Regions from separate parts of the Cronobacter sakazakii genome, predicted to be linked through region 1. Evidence: predicted binding sites of a transcription regulator. Region 1 holds the regulator's gene; the other holds the start of a gene.
The links. The regulator PurR, encoded in region 1, represses purine synthesis genes. The targets are predictions, from matches to a motif close to CANGCAAACGTTTGCNTG.
Positions count from the first base shown of each region.

Region 2: a site for PurR is predicted at 1,424-1,441, ahead of glyA (serine hydroxymethyltransferase). Genes of this name have one in related genera too.

Region 1 covers NZ_CP011047.1:3,406,639-3,411,009, forward strand. Annotated here, with positions in the region: gene CSK29544_RS16225 (MFS transporter) at 1-173, opposite strand, end outside; gene cydH (cytochrome bd-I oxidase subunit CydH) at 436-525, opposite strand; gene purR (HTH-type transcriptional repressor PurR) at 817-1,842, shown strand; gene punR (DNA-binding transcriptional activator PunR) at 1,860-2,771, opposite strand; gene punC (purine nucleoside transporter PunC) at 2,883-4,058, shown strand; gene cfa (cyclopropane fatty acyl phospholipid synthase) at 4,347-4,371, shown strand, end outside.
Region 2 covers NZ_CP011047.1:2,025,651-2,030,021, reverse strand. Annotated here, with positions in the region: gene glyA (serine hydroxymethyltransferase) at 55-1,308, opposite strand; gene hmpA (NO-inducible flavohemoprotein) at 1,630-2,820, shown strand; gene glnB (nitrogen regulatory protein P-II) at 3,158-3,496, opposite strand; gene glrR (two-component system response regulator GlrR) at 3,595-4,371, opposite strand, start outside.

The DNA of each region.
Region 1 (4,371 bases):
GGTGCGCCTACCATCACGCCGACCGCGTAGGCGCTAATCAGCATACCGGCGGCCGGAATGGAGACGTTGACGCCGTTCGCTATTACCGGCAACAACCCCATCGGGGAAAACTCGGTCGTGCCAATGCCAAAAGCACCGATAGCCAGTGCCAGTAACGGAAAATTGACTTTCATTCATTGCTCCAGAAATTGTACAACAGCGCCGGGAACGCCCGACGTTACAGCAGGATGCAGAAAAGGATGACACTCGCAATCAGAAAAGATAAGGGACAAAAACAGCAAAATATTATTGCGCAGCTGTTAAGAACACGCGCTCATTGTTATTAGCGAATCTAAAGGGAATAACGGGAAAAAGAAAGAAAACAGCGGGGAATCGGCGCTTAAACGCAAGAAAAGTTTAAGAAAGCGGGAGAACAGGTGCGCTCCCGCCTGTCGCTTAATGCAGAATGGCGGTAAATGCGCCCGCCACAATCAGGCCCAGTACAACCAGCGTCGTGACCAGCGAAAATTTCAGATCGGTACTCATGGTATTCTCCTTAAAGACCCCATAAAAATCAGGTAGTGCGCATTTTTGCATAAACGGGCCGAAAAATCCTGCGACATTTAACCAGATATGCGTTTTCCCTCTTCCCCTTTCGATAAAGATAAGCCAAAATTCGTCGCTACTTTATTCGGTACCGGCCATCGACCCCTCCTCACGAAAAATGTCGCGTTTCCCGGCATGCCGCACTCTCCTCGCGGCAGTCAGGGGTGTGTACAGGCAAACGATTAACCCGTGATTTTACACGGCTCAGCCAGGGGTCTGGAGTGATTATTAATGGCAACAATTAAAGACGTCGCGAAGCGAGCCAACGTTTCCACAACAACAGTCTCACATGTGATTAACAAAACCCGTTTTGTGGCGGAAGAGACGCGCAATGCGGTTTGGGCGGCTATCAAAGAATTACACTATTCGCCAAGCGCCGTGGCGCGCAGCCTGAAGGTGAATCACACCAAATCTATCGGGCTGCTGGCGACCAGTAGCGAAGCGCCCTATTTCGCCGAAATCATTGAAGCCGTTGAAAACAGCTGCTTCGCCAAAGGCTATACGCTGATTTTGGGCAACGCGCATAACAACCTGGAAAAGCAGCGCGCGTATCTGTCGATGATGGCGCAAAAGCGCGTCGACGGCCTGCTGGTGATGTGTTCGGAATACCCGCAGCCGCTGCTTTCCACGCTTGAAGAGTACCGTCATATCCCGATGGTGGTGATGGACTGGGGTGAAGCGAAAGCCGATTTTACGGACTCGGTTATAGATAACGCGTTCCAGGGCGGTTATCTCGCCGGGCGTTATCTGATTGAGCGCGGCCATCGTGATATTGGCGTGATTCCGGGGCAGCTTGAGCGTAACACCGGCGTCGGGCGTTTCTCAGGCTTTATGAAAGCGCTGGAAGAAGCGGTCATTAAAGTGCCGGAAAACTGGATCGTGCAGGGCGATTTCGAGCCGGAATCCGGTTACCGCGCGATGCAGCAGATCCTCTCGCAGCCGCAGCGCCCGACTGCCGTGTTCTGCGGCGGCGATATTATGGCGATGGGCGCTATCTGCGCCGCCGATGAGATGGGCCTGCGCGTACCGCAGGATATTTCGATCATCGGCTACGACAACGTACGCAACGCGCGTTTCTTTAGCCCGGCACTGACGACTATCCATCAGCCAAAAGAAACGCTCGGCCAGACCGCGTTCAATATGCTGCTCGACCGCATCGTGAATAAGCGCGAAGAGTCGCAGACGATTGAGGTGCATCCGCGCCTGATCGAACGCCGCTCGGTGGCGGACGGCCCGTTCCGCGACTATCGCCGTTAATCCTTCCGGGAGCCGTATCACTGCGGCTCCCGCAGCCACTCCTTGTTCAGCGTTTCACTGTCCCCCAGATAATCGAGCAGCCAGCGCAGCGCGGGCGAGGCGTCGCTTTGCCGCCACGTCAGACAGCAGGCGGCGTCCGGGAACGGGTTTTCCAGCGTCAACGCGCGCCACTCCCCGCTATCGAGCCATGGCTTCGCGAAATGTGTCGGCACCATGCCGATACAGAGCCCTTCGCTCAGCGCATCGGCGGCGCAGTGCCAGTCCGGCACTACCACGCGCCGCTGGTTATCCAGAAGCCAGGTAATGCGCTTGGGCAGCGATCGCGATGTATCTTCCAGCACCAGCGACGGGTAATCGCGCAGCCTGTCGTCGCTGAGCGCGCCCGCGTGCTGTGCCAGCGGATGATGGTGCGCCACTACGCAACGCCAGCTCAGCATGCCCATATCACGAAACGCGAAGCGCCCACCGACCGGTATCGCCTGTGTGGCACCAATCGCAAGCTCCACGCGCCCGTCCGCCAGCGCGTCCCAGACGCCGTTAAAGACTTCCTGCGACACCTGCAACTCCACATCAGAGAAGTGCCGGTAGAAATCGAGCACCAGCCGCCGGACGCGTTCCGGGCGCACGATATTATCCACCGCGATGGAGAGCTGTCCGCGCCATCCGTTGGCGATTTGCTGGCACTGCTGACGGGTGATCATCATTTTTTTGATAACAGAACGCCCTTCCCGCAAAAACCAGGCTCCGGCGGGTGTCAGAACCACATCGCGATGGCGGCGCTCAAAGAGCGATACCGCAAGCCACTCCTCAAGCTGGCGCACCGTATAACTGACGGCAGAAGGCACGCGGTGCAGTTCTGCGGCGGCTGCAGTAAAGCTGCCGGTGCGCGCCACGGCGTCCACCACTTCCAGGGAATATTCAGACCACATTATCTGCCTGCAAATTTTTTGAATGGAATGGGCAAATATTAGCGTTTCACAAGCGGGATTGCACTCCGTACACTCCTGGCTCTTTCGCGTAATAAGAAGTGAGTTAATGTGATGCGACCTGATAAAGGATTTCTTTGCTGGCTGGCCGGGCTGAGCGTGCTCGGTTTTCTGGCGACCGACATGTACCTGCCCGCGTTCGCCGTTATTGAAGCGGATCTGCACACAGCCCCTTCGGCTATCAGCGCCTCGCTAAGCCTTTTCCTGGCCGGTTTCGCGCTGGCGCAGCTCGTCTGGGGCCCGCTTTCTGACCGTTTTGGCCGTCGTCCGGTTTTGCTGGCGGGGCTTGGGATTTTCGCGCTTGGCTGCCTTGGCACCGTCTGGGTTGAGAGCGCGGGCGCGCTGCTGGCCCTGCGCTTTATTCAGGCCGTGGGCGTTTGTTCCGCCGCAGTAAGCTGGCAGGCGCTGGTGACCGACCGCTACCCGGCGCAGCAGGCGCGTCGTATCTTCGCGACCATTATGCCGCTGGTGGGGCTTTCTCCGGCCCTGGCACCGCTGCTCGGCAGCTGGATCCTGAATCACTTTTCCTGGCAGGCGATTTTTGTGGTGCTGTTTGCCATTACGGTGGCGCTGATGATTCCGGCCCTGCGTCTGCCCTCCGGCGCGCCTCAGGGCAATAAAGGCGGCGAGCCGCTGAGCTTTATGATGCTGCTGCGCTCGCGCGTCTACAGCGGCAATGTGCTGATTTATGCCGCCTGCTCCGCCAGTTTCTTCGCCTGGCTCACCGGTTCGCCGTTTATTCTGCATGAGATGGGTTACAGCCCGGCGGTAATCGGACTGAGCTACGTGCCGCAAACTATCGCGTTTTTGATTGGCGGCTATGGCTGTCGCAGCGCGCTGCAAAAATGGAATGGCGAAACGCTGCTGCCGTGGCTGCTGGCAGGCTTCGCGCTGAGCGTGCTCGCCACCTGGCTTGTGGGGTTAAGCGACGCCGTTACGCTCACCACACTGCTTATTCCCTTCTGCCTGATGGCGATGGCGAACGGGGCGATTTACCCTATCGTGGTCGCCGCCGCGCTGCTGCCGTTCCCGCAGGCCACCGGACGCGCCGCCGCGCTGCAAAACACGCTCCAGCTGGGGCTCTGTTTTGTGGCAAGCCTGGTGGTGTCGTGGCTGGTCGCGACCCCGCTGCTGTCAACCACCAGCGTTATGCTGGCAACAGTGGTGCTGGCGGGCCTCGGCTTTCGGTTGCGTGGCCGTCAACGGTTTACGCAATCATCAGCCGCGTGAAAATATGAAATTTTTGTGATTAGCCTGCTAACGGTCAACAGTTGAATCATCGTAAAGCGAGGCCTATACTGGTTCGCGGCTCTACGATAATTAGCATAAATATTATGTAGTAACGGGAGCTGCTGGCTCCCGTTTTTATTTGGAATGACATTTCTGGCAAGGGTCATCTCCCTTCCTCTGTTCTACGTCGGATATCAGGCTCGCGGACCTTTCCGTGATATTTCTCACATACCGAAAATTGCGACTACGCTGTTTGAAGGTTCTGATCACATCAGTGATGGAGAAGCTATGAGTTCATCGTGTATAGAAGAAG
Region 2 (4,371 bases), 1.4 Mb from region 1:
CGTAGCCCCATAAAAAAAGGCCGCGCGAGGCGGCCTTCAGCAGTGAGTGAACGCTTACGCGTAAACCGGGAAGCGTGCGCAGATATCCAGTACTTTACCTTTGACGCGCTCGATAACCGCTTCGTCATTGATGTTGTCCAGGATGTCGCACATCCAGCCTGCCAGCTCTTTAACTTCGGCTTCTTTAAAGCCGCGACGTGTGACCGCCGGAGAACCGATACGGATGCCGGAGGTGACGAACGGGCTCTTCGGATCGTTCGGCACGCTGTTTTTGTTAACGGTGATGTTGGCGCGGCCAAGTGCGGCGTCCGCTTCTTTACCGGTCAGGTTTTTATCAACCAGATCCAGCAGGAACAGGTGGTTTTCCGTACCGCCGGAAACCACTTTGTAGCCGCGGTTCAGGAACACTTCCACCATCGCTTTGGCGTTTTTGGCCACCTGCTGCTGGTAGGTTTTGAACTCCGGCTCCATCGCTTCTTTCAGCGCGACCGCTTTCGCCGCGATAACGTGCATCAGCGGGCCGCCCTGCGCGCTCGGGAACACGGCAGAGTTCAGTTTTTTGTACAGCTCTTCGCTGCCGCCTTTGGCGAGGATCAGACCACCGCGCGGGCCAGCCAGCGTTTTATGAGTGGTGGTGGTCACGACGTGCGCGTGCGGAACCGGGTTCGGGTAGACGCCTGCGGCAATCAGGCCCGCCACGTGCGCCATATCGACGAACAGGTATGCGCCGATGCTGTCAGCGATTTCACGCATTTTTGCCCAGTCAACAATGCCGGAGTACGCGGAGAAACCACCGATGATCATTTTCGGTTTGTGCTCTTTCGCCTGCTTCGCCATGTCCTCGTAATCGATTTTGCCAGACTCGTCGATACCGTAAGGAATGATGTTGTAGAGCTTACCGGAGAAGTTAACCGGGGAGCCGTGAGTCAGGTGGCCGCCCTGCGCCAGGTTCATACCAAGAACGGTATCGCCCGGTTGCAGCAGCGCGGTGTAAACCGCGAAGTTGGCCTGAGAACCGGAGTGCGGCTGCACGTTAGCGTAGTCAGCGCCGAAGAGTTCTTTCGCGCGGTCAATCGCCAGTTGCTCAACGATATCCACATATTCGCAGCCGCCGTAGTAGCGCTTGCCCGGATAACCTTCGGCATATTTGTTGGTCAGCTGAGAGCCCTGCGCCTGCATCACGCGCGGGCTGGTGTAGTTTTCGGAGGCGATCAGTTCGATGTGCTCTTCCTGACGTACTTTTTCCTGCTCCATAGCCTGCCACAGTTCGGCATCATAATCGGCAATGTTCATTTCACGCTTTAACATCCGCATCTCCTGACTCAGCTGACAATAAAATGTACTGCAATTAGGGGCCCTTTTGGGCGACGGCCAACAGTGTAAACCGATTGGCAGCGTGAAGATAGGGCTTGACAGAGGTTTTTACGCAAACGTTTGGCATGGCGTGGCGCAAGGGTTTGAACGATTAAGCAAACGTGCCGTTTACGCGACTTATTTTCATTTTCAACCTGTCGTTTTTTCATACGCCGTGGTGTTTTCCCCAGGCTTGATAAAACCATTTACAGCGTGCAGGTATTTTTATAAGATGCATTTAAAATACATTTTATAGAAAAACGGAAGGAAGCAACCATGCTGGATAGTCAAACCATCGCCGTCGTGAAATCCACCATCCCGCTGCTGGCGCAGACTGGCCCGAAACTCACCGCGCACTTTTATGACCGGATGTTTACACACAACCCGGAGCTGAAAGAGATTTTCAACATGAGCAACCAGCGCAATGGCGATCAGCGTGAAGCGCTGTTCAACGCCATCTGCGCCTACGCCACCAATATCGAAAACCTCGCGGCCCTGCTGCCAGCGGTGGAGAAAATCGCCCAGAAGCACACCAGCTTTAATATCAAACCGGAGCAGTACAACATTGTGGGCGAGCACCTGCTGGCGACGCTCGATGAGATGTTCAGCCCAGGCCAGGAAGTGCTGGACGCGTGGGGCAAAGCCTATGGCGTGCTGGCGGGCGTGTTTATTAACCGCGAAGCCGAGATTTACCAGAGTAACGCGCAGAAAACCGGCGGCTGGGAAGGCACGCGCGAATTCCGCATCGCGAATAAAACGCCACAGAGCGCCATTGTCACAAGCTTTGAGCTGGAACCGGTGGATGGCGGCCCGGTCGCCGATTACCTGCCCGGCCAGTACACCGCCGTCTGGATCAAGCCGCAGGGGTTTGCGCATCAGGAGATTCGCCAGTATTCGCTCACCCGCAAGCCGAACGGTAAAAGCTACCGCATCGCGGTGAAACGCGAAGGCGAAGGCCAGGTGTCGAACTGGCTGCATCAGCATGCGCAGCCGGGCGATGTGATTCGCCTTGCCGCGCCTGCGGGCGATTTCTTTATGGATGTTGAACCGCAGACGCCGGTGACGCTTATCTCGGCGGGTGTGGGTCAGACGCCGATGCTGGCGATGCTCGATACGCTGGCAAGCGCGCAGCATCCGGCGCAGGTGAACTGGTATCACGCGGCGGAAAGCGGCGATGTGCATGCGTTTACCGATGAAGTGGCGCAGCTCGGCGCGACGCTCCCCCGTTTTACCAGCCATATCTGGTACCGCGTGCCGACCGACGCCGATCGCAGCGCGGGCCGTTATAACAGCGAAGGGTTGATGGCGCTTCACGATCGCAAGGCGCAAGTGACCACGCCCGGTATGCAGTTTTATGTTTGCGGCCCGGTGAATTTTATGCAGTTCGCCGCGGAGCAGTTAGTGAGCATGGGTGTGAATAAAGAGAACATTCATTACGAATGTTTCGGCCCGCATAAGGTGTTGTAAGCGCCCGGCGGTTTTTTGGGGCGGTTCGGCGGGTGCGCTTCGCTTACCCGCCCTACAAAATCACACCGTCTGTTATAAGGTGGGTCAGCGCAGCGCACCCACCATGCCGAACACCAGCGCCCCTGTAGGGTGGGTAAGCGCAGCGCACCCACCATGCCGAACACCAGCGTCCCCTGTAGGGTGGGTAAGCGCAGCGCACCCACCATGCCGAACACCAGCGTCCCCTGTAGGGTGGGTAAGCGAAGCGCACCCACAATTCATATCCCTGCGCGCCCCATGCGCGTCGGGCATAAAAAAAGCAGGCCCACTGGCCTGCTTTTTTTGTCGTCGCGCCCGCTTAAATCGCGGCGTCGTCTTCCTCGCCGGTGCGGATACGCACCACGCGCGCCACGTCGAAAACGAAAATCTTGCCGTCGCCGATTTTACCGGTCTGGGCGGTACGGATAATCGTATCCACGCAGGTATCGACGATATCGTCGGTCACCACGATCTCGATTTTCACTTTCGGCAGGAAATCCACCATATACTCTGCGCCGCGATACAGCTCGGTATGGCCTTTCTGACGACCAAACCCTTTCACCTCGGTCACCGTCATCCCGGTGATCCCGACTTCCGCCAGCGCTTCACGTACGTCATCGAGTTTGAAGGGTTTAATAATCGCATCAATCTTTTTCATGGTGGATCCTTAATTCCTGCCAGCGCCTGCACGGCGATTCAGTTCGCGAAATCGGTTGCTCAAATTACCATACCTTGCAGCGGTTTGGGCACCAAAAACTACTCTTTAAAATCATTCGCCTCAAGCTCGTGGCGAGCCAGTAATTTATAGAATTCGGTACGGTTACGCCCCGCCATCCGCGCGGCATGCGTCACGTTGCCTTTGGTGATTTGCAACAGTTTACGCAGATAGTTGAGCTCAAACTGATTGCGCGCCTCGACAAACGTCGGCAGCACGGTGTTCTCGCCCTCCAGCGCCTGCTCCACCAGCGCCTCGCTAATGACCGGCGCGGAGGTCAGCGCCACGCACTGCTCAATGACGTTCACCAGCTGGCGCACATTGCCCGGCCAGCTCGCCGCCATCAGACGCTTCATCGCATCGGTAGAGAAACTGCGCACGAACGGCTTATGGCGATCCGCCGCCTGACGCAGCAGATGGTTCGCCAGCAGCGGAATATCTTCCGCGCGCTCCTGCAACGCCGGGATCTTTAAATTCACCACGTTCAGGCGATAAAAAAGATCTTCACGGAACTCGCCGCGCGCCATCGCCTTCGGCAGATCGCGGTGGGTAGCGGAGATAATCCGCACGTTGATATCGATATCGCGGTTGCTGCCGAGCGGGCGTACTTTGCGCTCCTGTAAAACGCGCAGCAGCTTCACCTGTAACGGCACCGGCATATCGCCGATTTCATCGAGAAACAGCGTGCCGCCTTCAGCCGCCTGAAAAAGCCCTTCACGGCTGCTGACCGCACCGGTAAACGCGCCGCGCGCATGGCCGAACAGCTCAGATTCCAGCAGCTGTTCCGGCAGCGCGCCGCAGTTAATGGCGATAAATGC